Regions from separate parts of the Zoogloea sp. JDB1 genome, predicted to be linked through region 4. Evidence: predicted binding sites of a transcription regulator. Region 4 holds the regulator's gene; each other region holds the start of a gene.
What was found. Region 4 encodes HrcA, which represses chaperone genes, less so after heat shock. Its sites were predicted from a motif close to TNTTAGCACTCNNNGNCNNNGAGTGCTAANA; they were not measured.
Positions count from the first base shown of each region.

Region 1: a site for HrcA is predicted at 2,960-2,990, ahead of rpoH (RNA polymerase sigma factor RpoH). Genes of this name have one in related genera too.
Region 2: a site for HrcA is predicted at 3,604-3,634, ahead of AC1PPK_RS17145 (co-chaperone GroES). Genes of this name have one in related genera too.
Region 3: a site for HrcA is predicted at 3,503-3,533, ahead of AC1PPK_RS07770 (co-chaperone GroES). Genes of this name have one in related genera too.

Region 1 covers NZ_CM161496.1:245,193-250,954, forward strand. Annotated here, with positions in the region: gene AC1PPK_RS01160 (glycosyltransferase family 39 protein) at 1-930, opposite strand, end outside; gene AC1PPK_RS01165 (6-pyruvoyl-tetrahydropterin synthase-related protein) at 930-2,576, opposite strand; gene rpoH (RNA polymerase sigma factor RpoH) at 3,015-3,869, shown strand; gene AC1PPK_RS01175 (SCO family protein) at 3,927-4,535, opposite strand; gene AC1PPK_RS01180 (DUF2244 domain-containing protein) at 4,665-5,138, shown strand; gene coxB (cytochrome c oxidase subunit II) at 5,181-5,762, shown strand, end outside.
Region 2 covers NZ_CM161496.1:3,783,610-3,789,371, reverse strand. Annotated here, with positions in the region: gene AC1PPK_RS17160 (hypothetical protein) at 1-1,150, shown strand, start outside; gene AC1PPK_RS17155 (hypothetical protein) at 1,165-1,521, shown strand; gene groL (chaperonin GroEL) at 1,530-3,164, opposite strand; gene AC1PPK_RS17145 (co-chaperone GroES) at 3,224-3,514, opposite strand; gene AC1PPK_RS17140 (DUF2325 domain-containing protein) at 3,892-4,209, shown strand; gene AC1PPK_RS17135 (methionine ABC transporter ATP-binding protein) at 4,334-5,170, shown strand; gene AC1PPK_RS17130 (methionine ABC transporter permease) at 5,163-5,762, shown strand, end outside.
Region 3 covers NZ_CM161496.1:1,752,584-1,758,345, forward strand. Annotated here, with positions in the region: gene AC1PPK_RS07755 (efflux RND transporter permease subunit) at 1-899, opposite strand, end outside; gene AC1PPK_RS07760 (efflux RND transporter periplasmic adaptor subunit) at 912-2,069, opposite strand; gene AC1PPK_RS07765 (TolC family protein) at 2,066-3,328, opposite strand; gene AC1PPK_RS07770 (co-chaperone GroES) at 3,629-3,919, shown strand; gene groL (chaperonin GroEL) at 3,977-5,626, shown strand.
Region 4 covers NZ_CM161496.1:4,601,132-4,606,893, forward strand. Annotated here, with positions in the region: gene dapB (4-hydroxy-tetrahydrodipicolinate reductase) at 1-535, opposite strand, end outside; gene AC1PPK_RS20830 (outer membrane protein assembly factor BamE) at 583-930, opposite strand; gene fur (ferric iron uptake transcriptional regulator) at 1,054-1,506, shown strand; gene recN (DNA repair protein RecN) at 1,519-3,186, opposite strand; gene AC1PPK_RS20845 (NAD kinase) at 3,213-4,097, opposite strand; gene hrcA (heat-inducible transcriptional repressor HrcA) at 4,229-5,257, shown strand; gene hemH (ferrochelatase) at 5,269-5,762, shown strand, end outside.

The DNA.
Region 1 (5,762 bases), 1.3 Mb from region 4:
TACGAACTTATGCAGCACGGCGACATTACGCAAGCTCCAGGGAGCAATGGCCAAGGCCATACCCAGAGAGATCGACAGCAGCAACACAACGGCCGGCATCAGACGCGCTCGTTGGACCAGCAGATGGGCCGCATACGCTGCGGGCAGAAGCATGAACGAGGGCTGGATCAACGACGCAGCCCCCAGCGAAACACCTGCAGCGATCCCCGCCAACGGAGCCGGACCTTGCTTGCGACTGGCCTTCAGGAACAGCACGCAACTCACGGTCAAGAACAACAACGCCGGAAGTTCCTTGGCTCCACCAGTGGTCGTCAAGATCAGATTGGGCCACAGGGCGATAACCGTAACAGCGATACGCGCCGTAAGGCCACCTGCGAGTTGCAGCGCGAGACTGCGCACCGCCAGGGCCGTGAGCATGAAGAATACGCAGTTGCTGATTACAAGAATCCAGCTGACCTTGCCCAAGACAGCCAAAAAACCAGCCAATATCATCGGGTAGCCAGGAGGCCAGTATGCGAGATCTCCGCGCGGATCCTGGTAAGGTGCATCACGCAGGAAGAGATCGGCCAGGGATAGGTACACGGCACCATCGGATTGAGGTGGCGCCATATAGATCACACTGAACCCGATGCGTAACAGCAGGCCAATCACGAGCAGGGAGGCGAACTCCGTGTTCCGGAAAGGACGCTCCGCCAGACGGGCCAGGCTCTGGAGCAAGCCGGAAAAGGAACAGCCAGCCAGCCAGCGGGCTCCCGCCAAGGAGGCCATAACCGCTACCGCGGCGACCACAGCCGCCTTAGCCTCGCCAAGTGCGCCTACCGCACCAAGGTAGACGATGCATCCCGGGGTCAGTACTGCCACGAGGCTCATTGCACGCTCCAGCGTCGTACCGGCAAGACGCGAGAGGATGAAAAATGGGCTCGAATTCATCAGGCAGCCTCCGGGGAGGACGCGCGGCGACGCCCAACACTTGACAGAATGCACAGAATCACCAGCAGAGCGAAAGCCGCAAGGCTAATGCGCCTACCGGTCTCTTCCTCCGGCAAGCCTTTGAACACGATACGGATGTGGTGTGTCCCCGCGGGCACATCCATCGCAACCAGCCCGCTATCGGTATCCAGTGCATGGGGCGCCGGCTGGTCGTCCAGAAAGGTTTTCCAGCCGGAAAAGTAGAACAGGGGCAGCAGGAGGTGGAATGGCCTGGACGCCCGAACCTCCCACTCCCTTTCATGCACCGTGTCCCGGGTTTCCTTGCATTCTGCAGGAACCCCCGCACAGTAGCCGGTCAGACCACCGTTACGTCGATAGATTTCGGCGCCCTTACCCTGGGTTTTCAACTCGAGCCCATATTGTTTGAAGTCCCCTTCGAGCAACCGGGGGCCCATGACACTCGGGCGGCCCTCCTTGTAAGCTTGAAAGCCGACCACTCCACACAGAGCAACCGAAAGGGCGATCGCAAGGACTACCGCAACCCGCAGCACGACACGCAGGCGTCCTTCAAAATCCAGGGTACTGGCAAGCCCCAAGGCAATGGCAGCGGCCAGACCAGCCACAGACAGGAAGCGATAGGGCCACTGCAGGTTGTTCAACGTCCCTATGTGTTGGTAAAGAGGGTAGGCAAGCTCCGACGACATAGCCAGTGCCACGAAGGCAAACACCAGCACACCGCCCATGAAACGCCGCAAGTGCGGCGCAGTGGATCGGGAATTGGCAAGGGCGAACAGCGCCACGAGGGCGCACAGGAGAATCTGGCTTGCGTAGATCCACTGGATGGCAAACCAACGCATGCCATTTTCCCGGGCACTGAATGTGGCGAAGGCGAAACTGTTCTTCCAGTTGAAGTACAGGGGGTCGCTAGAAGCGTCAGCCAGCAGGCCCCGGGCAGCAATGGCAGGAATCAGATGGAAAGCCGCCATCCCGACACCACACAGCACCGGCAGGGCCCAGCAGGTCAGAAAGCCGGTCAGCCTTGCTGCCGGCTTGCCACTCTGCATATAAAGCACCGCAGGCGCGGCACAAATCAGGGTCATGAAGGCCACCAAGGTATGGGAGAGGGTGATGGCCGCAGCACAAAGGGCAAGCAGGATCAGGCGGGCCGGCGTATTGGCCGTGTTCAGGGACAGCAGGACGAAACAGACCGCGAGGCTCAGGGTGAAGTGCCAGGGAAAAGCCGCGTAATGAGTAAACAGGAACAGGGAGAAAGGCGTGACAGCAACAAGCGCCCCGGTCGCCAGACCCGCCTTCCTTGAAAAGAGCCGCCCGCAGACCAGATAAGCCATCGACGCGGACACCCAGGTGGCACACAGGGCCAGCAGGCGAAGGGCTGCCCAGGTGTTCAAACCCAGCTTCATCAAACCGGCAACGAGATACCAGTACAGAAGATAGGCGCCGTAGTGGAGTTCGCCAAGGCCACCATTGGCGAGAAACATCCACCGGGGGTAAGGCTCACCTTTTTCCAAGCTCAGGAAAAACTGGTTGATCCACCGGAAATGAGTTTCCTGATCAATATTGTAGAGAGTCCGGTCGAGCAGCACCGGGACAGCCATCACCAGTACGGCAATACTTGCAAGCAGCAACAAATCTCGAAATACGGACAAAGAACCGGCGGGAGGTCGGGGTCGTTCGCAGTTCTGCATTGAATGAGAGCGCGACGGCGCTGTAAATGGTTTTGATACGTCGATCCGTTCGACGGAATGACGGGACCGCGCTATCGGCCAAGTGGCAACAGGCTGCCGGATTGTAACCGGAAGGCCGGGATCGATATCGTGAATTGTGCATAAACCGCTCGCATGCCATCGACCTTTCTCCGGCATCCTTTTGCCTCCCGAGCAGCCCGCGGGCACTCGCCCGTCACCACACCAGACATGCCCCTGAAAATGACGGGTAGCCGAACGCCGCAGGAACGGCTCGTCCTGAAACCGATACAGAACCAGACTGAAATATACGGAACCATTCGTCCCCTTAGCACTCACAGGACGGGAGTGCTAATATTGCTGCGAAGGAGGTAGCCGTCGATGTCTCAAACCCTGTCGTTTCCCGTTCCGTCCGCGGTTGGCAGCCTGGACCAGTACATCCAGAGCGTGAATCGCATCCCCCTGCTGACCGAGAAGGAAGAGTCCGATCTCGCCCACAGCTTCCGGGAGCACGAGGATCTGGAAGCGGCGCGCAAGCTGGTACTGTCTCACCTGCGCTTGGTGGTCGCTATTGCGCGCGGTTATCTTGGTTATGGCCTGCCCCATGCCGACCTGATCCAGGAAGGCAACGTGGGCCTGATGAAGGCCGTCAAGCGCTTCGACCCGGACCGCGGCGTGCGCCTGGTGTCCTTCGCGATCCACTGGATCAAGGCCGAGATCCACGAGTACATCGTCAAGAACTGGCGTCTGGTCAAGATTGCCACTACCAAGGCCCAACGCAAGCTGTTCTTCAACCTGCGCAGCCTGAAGAGCAGCAGCAACTCGCTGCAGGGTGAGGAAGTTCTGGCAGTTGCCGACCAGTTGGGCGTAAAGCCGGAAGAAGTCCGCGAGATGGAAACCCGCCTGTCCGGCCAGGACGTGGCACTGGAAAGCGGACCGGACGACGAGGAAGAACGCTTTGCGCCGATCGCCTATCTGGCCGACCCCCACGCAGAGCCCTCCGAAGTCATCGCCCAGCGCCAGGCCTCGCGCTTGCAGGACGTGGGCCTGCACGAAGCGCTGGCTAACCTGGACGAACGCAGCCGGACCATCGTGCAGCGCCGCTGGTTGACCGAAGGCGATGCCGCCACGCTGCACGAGCTGGCCGCCGAATACGGCGTGTCCGCCGAGCGCATCCGCCAGATCGAGGCCAAGGCCATGCAGAAGATGCGCAGCCACCTGGCTGCACTGGCCTGACGGCCCCGCGCACGCGCATCCCTGCCAAGGGCAGCCCGCGGGCTGCCCTTTTTCTTGCTACTTGCCGGCCAGCAGACGCTTCAGGTCGGCAACGATCACCGCCGGCTTCTCGCCGTGCTTGATGTACAGGCGCAGCCGCCCCTGAGGGTCATAGACGTAAGTACCGGTCGAGTGATCCACCGTGTAGCGCCCGCCCTGCACGTCACCCTGCTTCTGGTAGAACACCTTGAAATCCCGCGCCACCGCCTGCGTCGTGGCGAGGTCACCATACAGGCCGACAAAGCGCGGATCGAAGGCTGGCACGTACTGGGCCAACAGCTCCTGCGTATCCCGCTCCGGGTCGATGGTCACGAACAGCACCTGCACCTTGTCCGCATCCGCCCCCAGCTCACGCATCACCTGCGCCATATTGAGCAGGTTGGTCGGGCACACATCCGGGCATTGGGTATAGCCGAAGAACAGGGTCACCACCTTGCCCTTGTAGTCAGCCAGCGTGCGCACCTGTCCGTGGTGATCCGTCAGACGGAACCCGTTCGCATAGTTCGCACCCGTGATGTCGGTGTTGGCAAAACCCTCCCGCGCCCCACCGCTGCCCTCGGGCGAACAGGCAGTGAGCACGCAAAGTGCTGCCAAACCAGCAATGCCGCATCGCAACAACGCAAACATTTAAAAAATCCTTATGGCTCAATTAACTGAGCTTTCAAAAAGTGCACTGCAAAACGGGAAGGCGATGCTACACTGCCGCCAGAATTTGATCTGCGTCAAAAAGACGCAGACGGGCCTGGAGGAGACGCCATGGCTATAACAATGAAAGAGGCAGCGGGCGCGCGATCCTGGATCGCGCGCCCCAACTGCTCACTCACCCCCACACTGCGGCGTGGCGTGATCGCCCTGATCCTAGCCGCCAGCCTCATCGTCAGCACGGGCTTCCTGCTGGCCGGTGCGTGGCTGGTATTACCCTTCGCCGGCCTCGAACTTCTCGTACTCTTCATCGCACTGCGCGCCATCAATCGCCAGGACGCCGATTACGAATCCATCCAGATCGCTGACGACAGCCTGATCGTCTCGACCCGCCAGTCTTCCGTTTCGTTCCGTCAGAGCTTTCATGCCGGCTGGGCCCGCGTCTCGCTCGAAGCCGCCGACGGCCCCGACCCTCTACTGTACGTCCGCTCCCACGGGCACACCGCCCGCGTGGGACGCCTGCTGACGGCGGATGAACGCAGGCTGCTTTTCTCGGATCTCTCCCGCCACCTCGCCAGACCTCAATAACCGCCGCGGGTCCGATCATCCCACGAACAGAGAGGTAGAGACTTGAGCCCAACCGCCCCCCGCTCCCAGGCCAGACTTCTCGCTGCACTCGGCCTCCTGTTCGTCTCCGGCTCAGCTCTCGCCGACTTCTCATGGAACTTCCCCAAGCCCGTCACCCCGATCGGGCGTGACACGCTGTCGATGCACAACCAGTTCATGGTCATCATCACGGTGCTGTTCGTGGTGGTGTTCTCGATCATGGTCTATTCCATGATCAATCACCGCAAGAGCGTCGGCGCAGAGCCGGCCCGCTTCAGCGGCCCGCGCGGCGCCCTGCAGTGGTTCTGGGTGCTGGTGCCCTTCGCGATCCTGCTCTTCATCGACTTCGTGCTGATGGGCATCCCGGCCTTCCACGCAGTGATCGACATGGAGGACACCCGCACCAAGGCCGACATGGTGCTCAAGGTGACCGGCATGCAGTGGAAGTGGCAGTACGAATATCCGGACTCCGGCATCAAGTACATCAGCACGCTGGCCACCCCTCGCGAGCAGATCGACGGCAAGGAAGCCAAGGGCGAGCACTACCTGCTCGAAGTGGACAACCCGGTGGTGCTGCCGGTCGGCAAGAAGGTGCGCATCCTGCTC
Region 2 (5,762 bases), 820 kb from region 4:
ACGCCTGCCCGCAGCGCAGAAACGCCAGGCCGTGTTGCTGGCGGGTTGCGGGCTGCTGGCCTTCGGGGTGAGTCTGTTCCATGGCCAGCGTCCGGCGTGGCTCAGTGTGCTGACGCAGAATACGGCGCTGCTGGGCATGCTCGGAGCGGTCAGCTTCCTGCAGTTGCTCAATACGGCGGAAGATGCCCGCGAGACGCTGCCGCAGGGGCGAAAGGCCTTGTGGCGCACGGCCCTTGGCGTGCATCTGCTGGGGGCGGTCATCAACCTGTCGGCGGTCTTCATCATGGCCGAGCGGATCAGGGCGGCGGGCAAGCTCCGTCCCGAGCAGGCCATGATCCTTGGGCGGGCCTTTCTGGCGGCGGCCCTGTGGTCGCCCTTCTTTGCGGCCACCGCGGTTGCGTTGACCAATGCGCCGGGCGCCAATCCAATGCGGCTGGCCGGCATCGGCGCGGCGCTCGCTGCCGTGCTGCTGGTGCTGGCAGTGCGCGATATCGAAAGAGCGCTGGGCAACAGCAGCGCGACCTTCGTCGGCTACCCCATGCATCTGCGGGCGCTGCGTGTGCCGGCCTTGCTCTCCGTGCTGGTTGCGGCCGGGCATTGGCTGCTTCCGCAGTGGGCGGCGCTGTCCATCGTCAGCCTGTCTGCGCTGGCGATCGTCTGCGCGGTGACCTCCGTTGAAAAGGGCCCCGGGGCCGCCGCACGGTCGATCTACCGCCATGCCAGGGACCGCCTGCCCGGCATGTCCGGCGAGCTCATCCTGTTTCTGGCGGCCGGGGTCTTTGCCAGCGGCTTGCAGTCGCTGATCAGCCTCGGCGGCGTGTGGATGCCTTTCAGCGTGTTCGGCACCTTCGAGGCGGCGATCATCCTGGCCCTGATGATCCTGCTGTCCATTCTCGGTATCCACGTGGTGATCTCGATCACCATCATGGCGTCCTGGCTGGCACCGCTTCACCCGGAACCCGACCTGCTTGCCCTGGTCTTCGTCGAGTCGTGGGCCATTGGACTTGCCGCGGGCTCGATGTCCGGCATCCACATCGCCATCCAGGGGCGCTTCGGCGTCCCGGCCGGCACCCTGGCGCGCGGCAACATGCGCTATTGCCTGCAAGCCTACTGTCTCGCCGTCGTGTGGCTGGCGCTCGCTTCCAGATAAGAAGAACACTCTTCATGACCGCATTCCCCGGGGGGGCTGCGGCGGGCATCATTCCGCTCTCGATGGCCTGGATTGGCGACAAGGTTCCCTATGCGGAGCGCCAGCACACCCTGGCCCGCTTCATCGGCGGACAGATCGCTGGGGTGCTCACCGATACGGTGGGCTGGCGCTGGGCCTTTGGCTTCGTCTACGTGCTCTATCTGCTGATTGGCTTGCACGTGCTGGCGGAATCCCGATGCAATCCGCTGACGTACCCGCAGCCTGGCGCCACGAGCGGGCAGAGCGGGCTGGCTTGCCCAGCGGCTGATGGCCACAAAAAAGCCGGCCCCGAAGGGCCGGCCGTCACAAGCAGGGGGGCTGCCGTGAGGTGATCAGGTGATCAGAAGCCGCCGCCGAAGCCTTCCGGATGGTGGCCGGGAGGCACGGCCGGCTTGTCGTCCGGCAGTTCCGCCACGATGGCGTCGGTGGTGAGGATCAGTGCCGCCACGGACGCGGCGTTCTGCAGCGCGGAGCGGGTGACCTTGGCCGGGTCGAGCACGCCTTGCTCGACCAGATCGCCGTAGGTGCCGTTGCCGGCGTTGTAGCCGAAGTTGCCGTCGCCCTCGATGACCTTGTTGACCACCACCGAGGCCTCGTCGCCGGCGTTGGCGACGATCTGGCGCAGGGGTTCCTCGACGGCGCGCAGCACGATCTTGATGCCCGCATCCTGGTCGTGGTTGTCGCCCTTGAGTTCGGAGATGGCCTTGCGGGCACGCAGCAGCGCGACGCCGCCGCCGGGCACCACGCCTTCTTCCACCGCCGCACGGGTGGCGTGCAGCGCGTCTTCCACGCGGGCCTTCTTTTCCTTCAGTTCGACTTCGGTGGCCGCGCCGACCTTGATCACCGCCACGCCGCCGGCCAGCTTGGCCTTGCGCTCCTGCAGCTTCTCCTTGTCGTAGTCGGAGGTGGCTTCGGCGATCTGCGCGTCGATGATGCCCACGCGGGCCTTGATCGCATCGGCGCTGCCGAGGCCATCCACCACGGTGGTGTTTTCCTTGCCGACTTCGATGCGCTTGGCCTGGCCGAGATCGTCCAGCGTGGCCTTGTCCAGCGTCAGGCCGACTTCCTCGGCGATCACGCGACCGCCGGTCAGGATGGCGATGTCTTCCAGGATGGCCTTGCGGCGGTCGCCGAAGCCCGGCGCCTTGACGGCGACAACCTTCAGTATGCCGCGGATGGTGTTGACCACCAGCGTCGCCAGGGCTTCGCCTTCCACGTCCTCGGCGATGATCAGCAGCGGGCGGCCGGCCTTGGCCACTTGCTCCAGCACCGGCAGCAGGTCGCGGATGTTGGAGATCTTCTTGTCGAACAGCAGGATGAACGGATCGTCCAGCGCGGCGATCTGCTTGTCCGGGTTGTTGATGAAGTAGGGCGACAGGTAGCCGCGGTCGAACTGCAGACCTTCCACCACGTCCAGCTCATTGGCCAGGGACTTGCCGTCCTCCACGGTGATCACGCCGGACTTGCCGACACGATCGATGGCGTCGGCGATGATCTGGCCGATGTCGGCGTCGGAGTTGGCGGAGATGGCGCCGACCTGAGCGATTTCCTTGCTGGTGGTGGTCGGGCGGGCGATGTTCTTGATCTCGGCGACGATGGCGACGACGGCCTTGTCGATGCCGCGCTTGAGATCGGTGGGGTTGTAGCCGGCGGCCACGTATTTGAAGCCTTCACGCACGATGGCCTGGGCCAGCACGGTGGCGGTGGTGGTGCCGTCGCCGGCGTTGTCGGAGGTCTTGGAGGCGACTTCCTTCACCAGCTGGGCGCCGATGTTCTCGTACTTGTCCTTCAGCTCGATTTCCTTGGCCACGGACACGCCGTCCTTGGTCACCGTCGGGGCGCCAAAGGCACGCTCCAGGACCACGTTGCGGCCTTTCGGGCCGAGGGTGACCTTGACCGCGTCGGCCAGGATGTTGACGCCGACGACGATGCGGGCACGGGCGTCGTCGCCGAAGAGGACTTTCTTGGATGCCATGAGTGGAGAGCTCCTGATTCTTAATGTCTTGTGGTGTTGTCGGGTGCGGGGCTGGGGAATCAGCCTTCGATGATGGCGATGACGTCTTCCTCGCGCAGCACGAGGGCGTCGCTGCCGTCGATCTTGACGGCCTGGCCGGCGTACTTGCCGAACAGCACGCGGTCGCCGACCTTGACGGCCAGCGGACGCAGCTCGCCGCTGGCGAGCAGCTTGCCGTTGCCGACGGCCAGCACTTCACCCTGATCGGGCTTTTCACCGGCGCTGTCGGGGATGACGATGCCGCTGGCGGTGGTGCGCTCCGGGTCGAGGCGCTTGACGATGACGCGGTCGTAGAGCGGACGAATGGCCATTTTTCTGAGTTCTCCGTTGCTTGATTTGGACGATCCGGCCGGCCTGCGATGGCAGGGCTGCGGCCTTGGATCACCTATCGCAAGGGCAATGCCAGCACTCGACGCCCTTGATTGCTAACAAGAATCTTCCCGAGCGCGGCGCAGGTGCTGTTTGGATTTCAACAGTGATGCTCACCGGCTGCCCGGACGGCAGCATTTTTTGGCCTTCATGAATAAGCATGAATTCAAAATATTCAATAGCTTAGCTTTGGGGATGGAATAGCGCTTATGCCCCGTCCGCCTGCAATGCATATCGAAAGAATTTGGTTTGGTGCGCTGCGGGGCCGCGACACACTCACGTCATTCGTGCTGCGGCACGCTTTGAAGGAGTCGCCGATATGCAGGCAGTGATCGTGGGAGCGGACCGTATCGAAGGTATCCGCAGTGAAATCCTGCGGGTGGCCGACCAGTTCGGCATCAAGCAGATCGACCATTGGACCGGCCGCAAGGCCTCGGAGAACCGGCGCCAGCTGTCGCGCCGCACCGGTCTGGTGGTCTTCATGTGCGACCGGGCCAATCACATGCTGATGCGCAATGTGCGCAAGCAGGCGGAAGACCTGGGCATTCCCATGGTGTTCTGCCGGCACTCCGCCACCGAAGTGCGTGAGCGGCTCGACGACCTGAGCTGTGCCCGCTGCGCGCATCGCAAGCAGTAAGCAAGAGTCCGCCGAGCGTGGAAAGCTATCCACGGCGGCGCTGTAAAGCTCAGCAGGATTACTTGGTTCGGGAGCGGGCAGGGCGGCGCTAGAGTCGCCCCATCGCTTCATTTTGCATAAGCCCATGTCCCGAACCAATAGTCCAACGCCGGCCATCGAATTGCGCGGCGTCTCCCGCCGCTTCACCGATCCGGGCGGACAGAACGTCGGCGTCCAGCCGACCAGCCTGGCGGTGCCAGCCGGCGAGATCCACGGGATCATCGGCTTCTCGGGTGCCGGCAAGTCCACGCTGCTGCGCCTGGTCAATCTCCTCGAACGGCCCGACGCGGGCCAGGTGATCGTGCACGGCCAGGACCTGACCCGCCTGTCCGCACCGGCGCTGCGCCACGCGCGCCACCGCATCGGCATGATCTTCCAGCACTTCAACCTGCTGCATAACCTCACGGTGGCCGAGAACGTCGCGCTGCCGATGCGCCTGTCCGGCGAGCCGGCGGCGCGCATCCGCGAACGCGTCGCGGCCTGCCTCGATTTCGTCGGCCTCGCCGCCAAGGCCGACGTGCATCCGGGCCGCCTCTCGGGCGGACAAAAGCAGCGCGTGGCCATTGCCCGTGCGCTGGCGCCAGAACCCCACGTGCTGCTCGCCGACGAACCAACTTCAGCCCTCGACCCACGGACGACGCTGGACCTGCTCGGCGTGCTGGCCGACGCCAACCGGCGCTTCGGCGTCACGATCCTGCTGGTCAGCCACGAGATGGAAGTCATCCGCCGCCTGTGCCATCGGGTATCGGTGATGGAGGCCGGCCAGATCGTCGAGCAGCTCGACATCGCCGACGGACGCATCCCGGAAGACTCCCGCCTGGGCGGCTGGCTGGCGGAGTTCGGCGGCGCGGCGGGCGGTGCTTCGTCCGCGCCGATTGAGCCCGCGCCCCATCATCTCGCCCAGGAGAGCGCCCATGCTTGAGACCCTCGAAGAACTGCTGCCGGAGATCCTCAAGGCCACCGGCGAAACCCTGCTGATGATGGGCATCTGCCTGTCGGCAGCCCTCGTGCTGGGCGGCGCCCTTGGCCTGCTGGTGTTCCTCACCAGCCGGGGCCAAGCGCTGGAGCGTTACCGGGCCTTCAACCTGCTGGCCAACGGCGTCATCAACGTGGTGCGTTCCTTCCCCTTCATCATCCTGCTGGTGGCGATCTCGCCCTTCACCCGGGTCGTGGCCGGCACCTCCATCGGCCCGCTGGCCGCCAGCGTGCCCCTGTCCATCGCTGCGATCTTCTATTTCGCGCGCCTCATCGAGCAGACCCTGCGCGACGTGCCGCGCGGCGTCATCGAAGCCGCCGAGGCGATGGGCGCCTCGCCGCTGCAGATCGTGCGTCACGTGCTGCTGGTGGAAGCCCGTTCCGGCCTGGTGCTGGCCGTCACCGTGCTGGCGGTGAGCTTCCTGTCCTACTCGGCGGTGGCCGGCGTGGTGGGCGGTGGCGGCATCGGCGACCTGGCGATCCGCTACGGCTACTACCGCTTCCAGACCGACGTGATGCTGATCACCATCGTCCTGCTG
Region 3 (5,762 bases), 2.8 Mb from region 4:
AAGGCTTCGACGACCTTGGCGGCGTTGCCGCCCTTGGTCATCTGAACGATGCCTTCGATGACGTCGTCGTGGTCGTTGAAGGCGACGATGCCCGAGCGCGGACGCGCGCCGGCGACCACTTCGGCGACGTCGCTGATGCGTACCGGTTTGCCGTCGCGGGCCACCACGACCACATCGCGGACGTCGTCGAGGTTGTTGAAGAGGCCCAGCGAACGCACCACCAGTGCTTCGTCGCCGCGGCGCAGCAGGCCGCCGCTGCCGTTGCCGCTGGCGCCCGTCAGGGCTTTGCTGACGTCGTCGAGGCTGACGCCGTACTTGCGCAGCAGGTCGGGTTCGATGCGTACCTGCACCTCGCGGATCGAGCCGCCGAAACTCACCACGTCGGCGATGCCCGGTACGATGCGCAGGGCCGGGCGGATGGTCCAGTCCTGGATGGCGCGGACTTCTTCCTGGGAGGCGCCCGGCGGCGAGTCCAGCACATAGCGGTAGATCTCGCCGACGGCGGTGGTCAGCGGGGCCAGCGTGGGCTGCACGCCCGGCGGCAGATTGACGGTCTGCAGGCGCTCCAGCACCTGCTGGCGGGCGAAGTAGTCGGCGGTCTTCTCGTTGAAGGTGAGGGTGACCACCGACAGGCCGGTGATCGACACCGAGCGCAGCTGGGTCATGCCCGGCACGCCGCTCATCTCGCGCTCGATCGGCAGCGTGACGGTGCGCTCGACCTCTTCCGGTGCCTGGCCGATGGCCTGGGTGACGACCTGGACCTGCACGTCCTGTACGTCAGGGAAGGCCTCGATGGAGATCTGGCTAAAGGAATACAGGCCGTAGATGAGCAGGGCCAGCGCGGCGATGATGACGAAGGCGCGCTGGCGCAGGACTGCAGTGATGATGGAGTCGAACATGCCGGGGCGTCCTTAGCGGGAGCTGCTGGCCAGTTCGGCGTTGAGGAGCAGGGCGCCGACGCCGACCACCTTCTCGCCAGCCTTGATGCCCTGCCAGACATAGGCGTAGCTGCGGGTCTGCACCGCCAGCGTCACTTCCCGCTTCTCGAAGACGCCGGTCTCCCGTTCGACGAACACGTAGTTCTTGACGCCTTCCACCAGCAGCGAGCCGGTCGGAATCTTCGGCAGTTCGCCCTGGTTGTCGGCGAGGATGCCGACCTTGGCGTACATCTCGGGCTTCAGCAAGCCTTCCTTGTTGTCGACGGCGACCCGCGCCTGCACGCGGCGGGTCTGCGGGTCGAGGGTCGGCGCGACGCGCACGACCTTGCCTTCGAAGCTGCGGTGCGGGTACGCGGATACTTCGACCTGGGCGGACTTGCCAACGGTGACCAGCGGCAGATCACGCTCCGGAACATCGACGAGGACCGACAGGCGGCTCATGTCCGTGATCACGAACAGCGGCTCGTCGGCGTCGGGGCGGACTTCCATCGCCGGGTTGATGCGGCGGGTGGCGACGATGCCGGCAATCGGTGCGCGCAACACGTAGCGCTCGCCGCCCTGGGCGGCGCCGCTGCCCGGCGTCAGGTTGGCGAGGCGCAGGCGGGCCCGTTCGACCTCCGCCTGGGCCTGATGCCAGTCGGATTGGGCGGCCTCGAGATCGCGCTTGGGAACGACTTCGGCATCGAAAAGACTCTTGCTGCGTTCGAACGCGGCTTTCTTCTGGTGGGCATCGGCCTGGGCCTTGGCCAGATCGGCGGCGGCGGTGCCCAGCTCGGGCGCGTCAAGAACGGCCAGCACCTGACCGGCCTTGACCTGGTCGCCGATGTTGGCGTGGATCTCCAGGACACGGCCGGCGATCGGTGCGAACAGGCGGGCAGTGGCGTTCTCGTCGTAGGCGACGCGGGCGGCCAGGGGTTCGTCCAGCGGTACCGGCGCCACTTCGGCCCGTTCGACCTTGATCTGGGCCAACTGCGGGGCGGCGGTCGGGAAGCGCAGTACGCCGGGTTCGGCCGACGGTTTCATGACCACCGGTTCGGAGGTGGCTTCTTCGGTGCCGTTGTGGAAATACACATAGGCGCCGCCGGCGGCGGCAGCCACTGCCAGGGCGATGACGATCAGTCGGGTTTTCATTGCGGGGTGTCTCCGGCCAGGCGCAGCAGCATGGCGGCGCGGGCGAGGTCGGCGCGGGCCTGGATGGCCTCGATGCGGGTGGCGCGCAAGGTGCGCTGGGTGTCGAGATAGTCGGTGAGGCTCATGCCGCCTTTCTGGATGGCGATGTCGGCGCCGCGCGCGGCCCGTTCGGCGGCCGGCAGCACGACGTCGCGAATGCGGGTGAAGCGCGCTGCGCTGGCGGCCTGTTCGGCGCGCAGGCGGGTCTGCTCGCTGCTGACGCCGGCCTGGGTGGCGACGAGTTGCTGTTCGGCGGCAATGTAATCGGCTTCGCTCTTGGCGATGTCGCCGCGGTAGTCGTAGCCGAGGAACAGCGGGATGGACACGCTGAGACCGTAGGCGTTTTCGGGAACCGTACTGTTCGGATTGACCGGCGTGTGTTCGTACTGCACGCCGATCGACACGTCGCGGGTGCGCTGGGCGCGGGCCACGTCGCGCATTGCGTTGGCCTGTTCTACGCGCTGACGGGCGGCCACGACGTCGTAGCGCTCGCCTGCGTTCGATGCCCCCGGGGCCGGCAGGGCGTCGGCCCCGGGCCACTCGTCGGTGGTGTCCACGCGATCGGCGGGGACCCGGTTGCCGAGCAGCTGCGCCAGCGTGACGCGGGCGCGGGACAGGTCCAGCTCGGCCTGCACGGCGTCGTTGGCGACGCGGGCGGCATCGGCGGCGAAGCGGGCCACGTCCACCCCGGCCAGGTCGCCGGCCTTGCCCCGCAGGTCGGCGGCGTCGGCGGCGCGGCGGGCGAGGGCCGCGTTCTCGTCGGCGATGCGGCGGATCTCGCGGGCCGCGCGCAGATCGAGCCAGGCATTGGCCAGGTCGATGCGGGCCAGGCGGATGGTGTTGTCCAGGTCAGCCTGGGTGGCAGTCAGGTTGTTTTCAGCGGCGCGCAGGCGCAGCGCGCGCTTGTCGCCGCGCTCGAACACCTGGTCGATGCGCACGACGTTGTCGGTGGGGCGTTTCCAGTAACCGCCGCTACCCTTCGCGCCGGGATCGACGGAGGTGGCTCCGACGGTCAGTTGCGGGTTCGGTCGAGCCGCCGCGATGTCGATGCCGGCACGGGCGCCGGCGAGTGACGCGCGGGCCTGGACGATGGCCGGATTGGCCTCCAGCAGCAGGCGGTCAGCGTCGGCAAGGCCCAGGGGCTGGATGTCGGCGGCCTGCACCAGGCAGGGGAGAGGCAACGCAAGGGCGGCCAGGATGAAGCAGGAACGGGAACGCATGCCGGAATTCGGGATGGGACAGTGACCTCAGTCTAGAAAGACTTTCTGTCGATGAACTTACTTTTTTCTTGCACAAAGCTTGCAGTGCGTTTCCTGGCGAAGGCCGTGTTCCGCATATGAAGGAAGTGAAAAAGCTGCGCACGCGGACTTGAAAAGCGTTCTGGGCGACCCTATTATTAGCACTCGTTGGGGCTGAGTGCTAACAGGCATTGTCCCCGGTCCTCGCCAAGACCTGAATTGGCCAATGCATTTTTCCGTCGGGCAGCCTTGCCCGGTTTGAAACGAGTAGGAGATCTATAGATGAATATCCGTCCCTTGCATGATCGCGTGATCGTCAAGCGCGTTGAAGCCGAGCGCACCACTTCCAGCGGCATCGTGATCCCCGATTCCGCCGGTGAGAAGCCCGATCAGGGCGAGATCCTGGCTGTCGGCAACGGCAAGATCCTCGAGAGCGGCGAAGTGCGCAAGATGGATGTCAAGGTTGGTGACCGTGTCCTGTTTGGCAAGTACGCCGGCCAGACCGTCAAGGTCGATGGCCAGGAACTGCTGGTCATGCGCGAAGAAGACATCATGGGCGTGCTCGAGGCCTGAGCCTCGCTACCCGCGTCTTCCCTAGTCCCTAGATAAAGAATTCCGGAGAAACACTAAATGGCAGCTAAAGAAGTCAAGTTTGGCGATTCCGCTCGCGCCCGCATGGTTGAAGGCATCAACGTCCTGGCCGACGCGGTCAAGGTGACCCTGGGCCCCAAGGGCCGCAACGTGGTGCTAGAGCGCTCCTTCGGCGCTCCGACCGTGACCAAGGACGGTGTGTCCGTGGCCAAGGAAATCGAGCTGAAGGACAAGTTCGCCAACATGGGCGCCCAGATGGTCAAGGAAGTCGCTTCCAAGACCTCCGACATCGCCGGTGATGGCACCACCACCGCCACCGTGCTGGCCCAGTCCATCGTCCGCGAAGGCATGAAGTTCGTCGCCGCCGGCATGAACCCGATGGACCTCAAGCGCGGCATCGACAAGGCTGTCGTGGCCACCCTGGAAGAGCTGAAGAAGCTCTCCAAGCCCTGTTCCACCAACAAGGAAATCGCCCAGGTTGGCTCCATCTCCGCCAACTCCGATTCCTCCATCGGCGACATCATCGCCAACGCGATGGAAAAGGTCGGCAAGGAAGGCGTCATCACCGTTGAAGACGGCAAGAGCCTGAACAACGAACTCGACGTCGTCGAGGGCATGCAGTTCGACCGCGGCTACCTTTCCCCCTACTTCATCAACAACCCGGACAAGCAGGTTGCCATTCTGGACAACCCCTTCGTCCTGCTGTTCGACAAGAAGATCTCCAACATCCGCGACCTGCTGCCGGTTCTCGAGCAAGTCGCCAAGGCTGGCCGTCCGCTGCTGATCATCGCTGAAGACGTCGATGGCGAAGCCCTGGCAACTCTGGTCGTGAACAACATCCGCGGCATCCTGAAGACCTGTGCCGTCAAGGCTCCGGGCTTTGGCGACCGTCGCAAGGCCATGCTGGAAGACATCGCCGTGCTGACCGGCGGCCAGGTGATCGCCGAAGAAGTCGGCCTGACTCTCGAAAAGGCCACGCTGGACGACCTCGGCCAGGCCAAGCGTATCGAAGTGGGCAAGGAAAACACCACCCTTATCGACGGCGCCGGCGTTGCCGAGCGCATCGAAGCCCGCGTCAAGCAGATCCGCGTGCAGATCGAGGAAGCTACTTCCGACTATGACCGTGAAAAGCTGCAAGAGCGCGTGGCCAAGCTGGCCGGCGGTGTTGCCGTGATCAAGGTTGGCGCTGCCACCGAAGTCGAAATGAAGGAAAAGAAGGCCCGCGTGGAAGACGCGCTGCACGCCACCCGCGCTGCCGTTGAAGAAGGCATCGTCCCCGGCGGCGGCGTCGCGCTGCTGCGTGCCCGCGCAAACCTGGCTGACCTCAAGGGTGACAACCACGATCAGGACGCCGGCATCAAGATCGTGCTGCGCGCCATGGAACAGCCCCTGCGTGAAATCGTCGCCAACGCTGGCGCCGAAGCTTCCGTGGTGGTGAACAAGGTTACCGAAGGCACCGGCAACTTTGGCTACAACGCTGCTACCGATGTGTACGGCGACATGGTCGAAATGGGCGTTCTGGATCCCACCAAGGTGACCCGTACCGCGCTGCAGAACGCCGCCTCCGTGGCCGGCCTGATGCTGACCACCGACTGCATGGTTGCCGAACTGGCTGAAGACAAGCCGGCTGGCGGCATGCCCGACATGGGTGGTATGGGCGGCATGGGCGGCATGGGCATGGGCATGTAATTCCCGCCCGGCTCCCAAAGCCTCGGAAAACCCCGCTTCGGCGGGGTTTTCTGCTTTCCGGGACCGCATCCTTGCTCTTTATTAAGGACTTTTATCAGCCCATAGAATACGTAAGTTCTCAGTAAGGGAGGCCCGG
Region 4 (5,762 bases):
GCGCCGACGCAACTACCTCCCCCATACGCAACGCAGTCCCGGACGGTGCATCCACCTTGAGGCGATGATGCGCCTCGATGATCTCCACGTCGTAGCCTTCATTGAGAATCCGCGCGGCCACGTCCAACAGCTTGAAGACTGCATTCACCCCGACTGCCATGTTCGGCGCGAAGACTACAGGGATGTCTTGCGCCGCAGCACCAATCACGGCCTTTTCCTCAGCCGAGAAACCCGTCGTGCCAATCACCATGCCACAGCCCGCGACCCTGGCCAGTCCGAGGTGATGCAAAGTCCCCTCCGGCCGCGTGAAATCTATCAGGCAATCCGCCTGCGCCAGGCCAGCAGCCACATCGCTGGTGATAGCCACGCCGCACGGAGCACCGACCAGATCGCCGGCATCCTTGCCGATGAAGGTACTCTCGGAGCGCTCGAAGGCGGCAACCAGCACGGTCTCCGAATCCTTCAGGGTTGCCTCAATGAGCATCCGCCCCATTCGGCCGGAGGCGCCGGCAATCGCGATACGAACTTGAGTCATGAAAATTCCGGAATAAACGTATTAAGAGGCTCCGCCGGGCCCGCCTATCAGGGTTGCGAAGGCGCCTCGCCTGCGCGGACATCCCCTTCGAGGCGCACGAGTTTGCCGTCCTCGAAAATCACGGTCAGGCGGCGCTCCTGCAGACTGCCCTTGCCCGGCTGAAAACGGTAGACGTAGTCCCAGCGGTCCGAATGAAAGACATCGGTCACCAGCGGCGTCCCAAGCACGAAACGCACCTGATCCCGCGTCATTCCGGGCTTGAGCTGAGACACCATTTCCTGGGTCACGAAATTGCCCTGCCGGACATCGATTCTGTAGGGTTTGAAAAAGTCGCCGACGGTAGTGCAACCGGAAAGGGCAGCTACCAGCAGAACAGAAGAGAACAGTTTGCGCATGGCGTTTCTGGAAGGCGGGAATGGGAGTCGGCCGAAAGGCCGCATTCTCAAGGATGGTCTGAAACTATATCATACGGGGCCGGTCGGACTTTCGACCGCCGCATCCAAGTTTTCGGGGCTCCCATGTCCAGTAATTCGCAAAACCTAAAGAGTATCGGCCTCAAGGCCACCTTCCCGCGACTCAAGATCCTCGATCTGTTCCAGAAGGTGGAAAATCGCCATCTGACGGCCGAAGACGTCTATCGCCTGTTGATCGCCGAAGACATGGACATCGGACTGGCCACGGTTTATCGCGTGCTCACCCAGTTTGAACAGGCCGGCCTTCTCGAACGCCATTACTTCGAGTCCGGCAAGGCGGTCTTTGAACTCAATGAAGGGCACCACCACGACCATCTGGTGTGCCTGCAGTGCGGCAAGGTGGAGGAATTCTTCGATCCCGCCATCGAGGAAAGACAGAACCGGATTGCCGAAGAGCGCGGTTTCGCCGTTCGCGAACACGCGCTTTATCTGTACGCTGACTGCAAGAAGGACCCCTGCCCCAACCGCCCGGGCAGCGGCCCCATCACGAGTTCCTGAACGTCGCGGGCCTCAGCCGGCGCGCTGCAGGCCCAGCATCTCGGCTGCATGGTCGCGGGTTGTATCAGTGATATGTACGCCACCCAACATCCGGGCAATCTCCTCGACGCGCTCGGCAGGCGCCAGGCTCTTCACACGAGAAAGCGTCTGACCGTCGCGGGTTTCCTTCGCGATGGTCCACTGCCAGTCAGCCTGAGCCGCCACCTGGGGCAGATGGGTCACGCACAGCACTTGGCGATCACTCCCGATCTGCTTGAGCAGACGCCCCACGATCTCGGCCACCCGCCCGCCGATACCGACATCGACCTCGTCAAAGATCAGCGTCGGCGTAGCTGCATTGCGGCTCGCGATGACCTGAATCGCCAGACCGATCCGTGACAACTCCCCGCCAGACGCAACCTTGGCGAGGGGGCGCAGCGGCTGGCTGGCATTTGCGGTCACCAGGAACTCCACCGTCTCGAGCCCGCTGACACAGCCCTCCTCCACCGCCCGGACAGCAATCTCAAAGCGGGCACCGGCCATCGCCAGCGACTGCATTGCATCGGTCACCGCCTCCGACAGCGCCGCCGCCACGCCGCGGCGTACCACCGACAGGCGTTCGGCGGCCTCCATGAAGCGCGCTTTAGCAGCCGACTCCTCCCGGGCCAGCGCCTCCGGATCGGCTTCCCGCGTGAGGCGCTCCAGGCGCAGCACGCTATCAGCCTGCAGATCGGGCAAAACCTCGGGCGCCACCTTGTGCTTGCGCGCCATGCTGGTGATCGCGTGGATGCGCTGATCGATCTCTGCCAGACGCTCGGGATCCACGTCAAGCCGGTCCCGATAGCGACGCATCGCATGCAGAGCTTCGTCGAGCTGGATGCTGGCGCTCCCCAGCAGTTCCTGCACGTCGGCAAGCTGGCCATCGTGCTGCGCCATGTCTGCCACCCGCGCGAGCAGGTGATCGAGTTGTGACACTAGCGCGTAGTCACTGTCCGCCAGACCTTCCAGCACCTCCGTGCTGCCCGCGATCAACCCTGCAGCATGAGCCAGGCGGGTCTGCTCCTGGTTGAGCGTCGCCCACTCGTGGGGATCGAAGGCCAGCTCACGCAATTCGCTGACCTGCCAGGCCAGCAGTTCGCGCTCCCTCTCGGTACTCAAAGCCCCGTGCTCCGCCACCTCCCGCGCCCGTCGCAGGGCCGACCAGGCACGGTACAAATCGGCCACCTCGGATGCCTGCCCGGATAAGCCGCCATGGGCGTCCACCAGTTCCAGTTGGGCCTCCGCGCGCAACAGCGCATGGTGGGCGTGCTGGCCGTGAATGTCTGCCAACCACTCCCCGGCGGCCCGCATCTGGGCCAGCACAACGGGAACGCCGTTGAGCCACGTTTTGGAACGTCCGCCGCTGTCGATGACCCGACGCATCAGCACCGAGCCGTCACCGGAATCCAGCTCCTGTTCGACCAGCCAGTCCCGCAACGCGCCATCTTCCGGGAGATCGAACTCCGCCAGGATCTCCGCCTTGGCCTGCCCGGTCCGCACAACTCCGCTCTCGGCCTTGCCGCCCAGCACCAGCCCCAGGGCATCCAGCAGGATCGATTTACCCGCGCCGGTCTCGCCAGTCAATGCACCGAAACCGGCCTCGAACTCAAGTTCGAGTTGATCGACGATCACAAAGTCGCGAATGGAAAGATGACGCAGCATGAAGGCAGAAAGAAAAATTGAGCGGATCAGCCGTGGCGGGGCGCGGAACTCCAGTGCAGCTTCTCGCGCAGCATGGCGAAATAACTGTAGCCCACAGGATGCAGCAGACGCACCCGGTGGGGAGAACGGGTGATCTGCAGGGTGTCGCCCGCCCGCGTGTCGTAGCGCGTCTGTCCGTCGAAATGCACGCGGGAGTCGTGTGGCGGCAACAGCACGATCTCGATGCGACAGCGGTCCGGCAGCGTGATGGGACGCGCGGTCAGCGTATGGGGGCACATTGGCACCAGTGCAATGCCGTCTACGCTCGGATGCAGGATCGGGCCATTGGCTGACAGCGCGTAGGCCGTTGAGCCGGTCGGCGTCGAAATGATCATGCCGTCCGAACGCTGGGTATAGACGAACTCTCCGTCGATACGCAGATCGAACTCGATCATGCGCCCGAGATCGCCCTTATTGACCACCACATCATTGAGCGCCACCGTATGAAATACGCGCTTTCCATTGCGAAGCACTTCGGCGTCGAGCAGCACGCGGCTTTCTTCCGAATACCGCCCCTCGAGCACCTCACTGATCTTTTCCAGCGCGACTTCCCGTGAGATATCAGTCAGGAAGCCGAGCCGCCCCTGGTTGACGCCAACCAACGGCACTTCGTACTCGGCCAGCCGACATGCACTATTTAGAAGCGTACCATCGCCCCCAAGTACGACCGCGAGATCCGCCTGAACGCCGATCTCCTCATAGCTGGCGACGGAGAAACCCGCCGTCAGCCCGGTGGAACTGGCGGTCCCCTGCTCGATCAGCACCTGGAGCCCCAGGCCGCGCAAATGATTGGCCAGCCGAAGCACCGCTTCAGCCACCTCGGGGCTCTGATACTTGCCGATCAGCGCAATCGTCTTGAACTCGCAGGTCATGCACCGATTAAACCACATTATTCATGGACGCCGCAGGCGACCAAGACAAAACAGAATCAACCGGCACCATTCATGCTTCTCATGAGCGCGTCCCTTCCTTAGAATCCCAGCGTCTCTCCGAGCCCTCTGCCATGACCAGCCTCGATCAACGTTCGCAAATCCTCCTCAAGACCCTTGTGGAGCACTACATCGCCGAAGGCCAGCCGGTTGGCTCGCGTGCCCTGTCGCGCCATTCCGGCCTCAAGCTGTCCCCGGCAACGGTGCGCAACGTGATGTCGGACCTGGAAGAACTGGGCTTCATCACCAGCCCGCACACCTCGGCCGGCCGCGTACCCACCGCGCGCGGTTATCGTTTCTTCGTCGACAGCCTGCTCACGGTGCTGCCCATCGACTTGGGCCAGATGCGGGAGATCAAGGGGCAGATCCAGCCCGGCGAACCGCAGCGGGTCATCAACGCCGCCTCCCAGCTGCTGTCCGGCCTCACCCACTTTGCCGGCGTCGTGATCTCCCCGAAGCAGGACGCCATCAAGATCCGCCAGATCGAGTTCGTCAGCCTGTCGGAAACCCGTGTCCTGCTGATCCTCGTCACCACCGGTGGCGACGTGCAGAACCGCATCCTGTTCACCAAGCGCCACTACAGCCCGGCCGAGCTGGTCACCGCTGCAAACTACCTCAACCAGCACTTTGCCGGCCTGGCATTTCCCGAGATCCGCACGCGCATCCAGGACGAACTCAAGCAGCTCCGCTCCGACATGACCGACCTCATGAGCGCAGCCGTCGAGGCTGGCAGCGAAGCCCTCGAGGAAACCCAGAGCACCTACGTGATCTCCGGCGAAACCAACCTGCTCGATGCGGAAGACCTGTCCTCCAACATGGCCCGCCTGCGCGAACTCTTCAAGCTGTTCGAACAGAAGACCGGCCTCATGCAGCTGCTCGACATCTCCAATCGCGCCCAGGGAGTGCAAATCTTCATCGGTGGAGAGAGTGGACTGAGCCCCCTCGACGACTGCAGCGTCATCACCGCACCTTATGAAGTAGACGGGCAGTTGGTCGGCTCCGTCGGCGTCATCGGCCCGACCCGCATGGCGTACGAGCGGGTGATCCCGATCGTCGACGTCACCGCCCGCCTTCTAACCAGCGCCCTTTCGGGCCACAACTGACGAAAGCCGACATGCCCCGATACTGGCAGGAGCCAGCCCATACCCATGGCCAGATACCCCGCATCGGCATCCTGCTGGTCAATCTCGGCACCCCAGCCGCGGCAAGCGCCGACGCCCTCCGCCCCTATCTGAAGCAGTTCCTGTCCGACCCGCGGGTCGTCGAGATTCCACGCCTCATCTGGTGGCCTATCCTCAACGGCATCATCCTGCGTACCCGGCCTGCAAAATCCGCCGCCAAGTACGCCAGCGTGTGGACCGACGAAGGCTCGCCGCTCAAGGTCCACACCGAAAAGCAGGCGAAGTTGCTGGCCGGCTTCCTGACCCACGCGGGCCAGCCGAACCTGCAGGTGAGCTGGGCCATGCGTTACGGCCAGCCATCCATCCGCAAGCAGCTCGATGCACTGCGCAGCGCCGGCTGCAACCGCATCCTTGTCGTCCCGCTCTACCCTCAGTTCGCCGCCAGCACGACCGCGACGGTGATCGACGACGTGGCCGACTGCCTGCG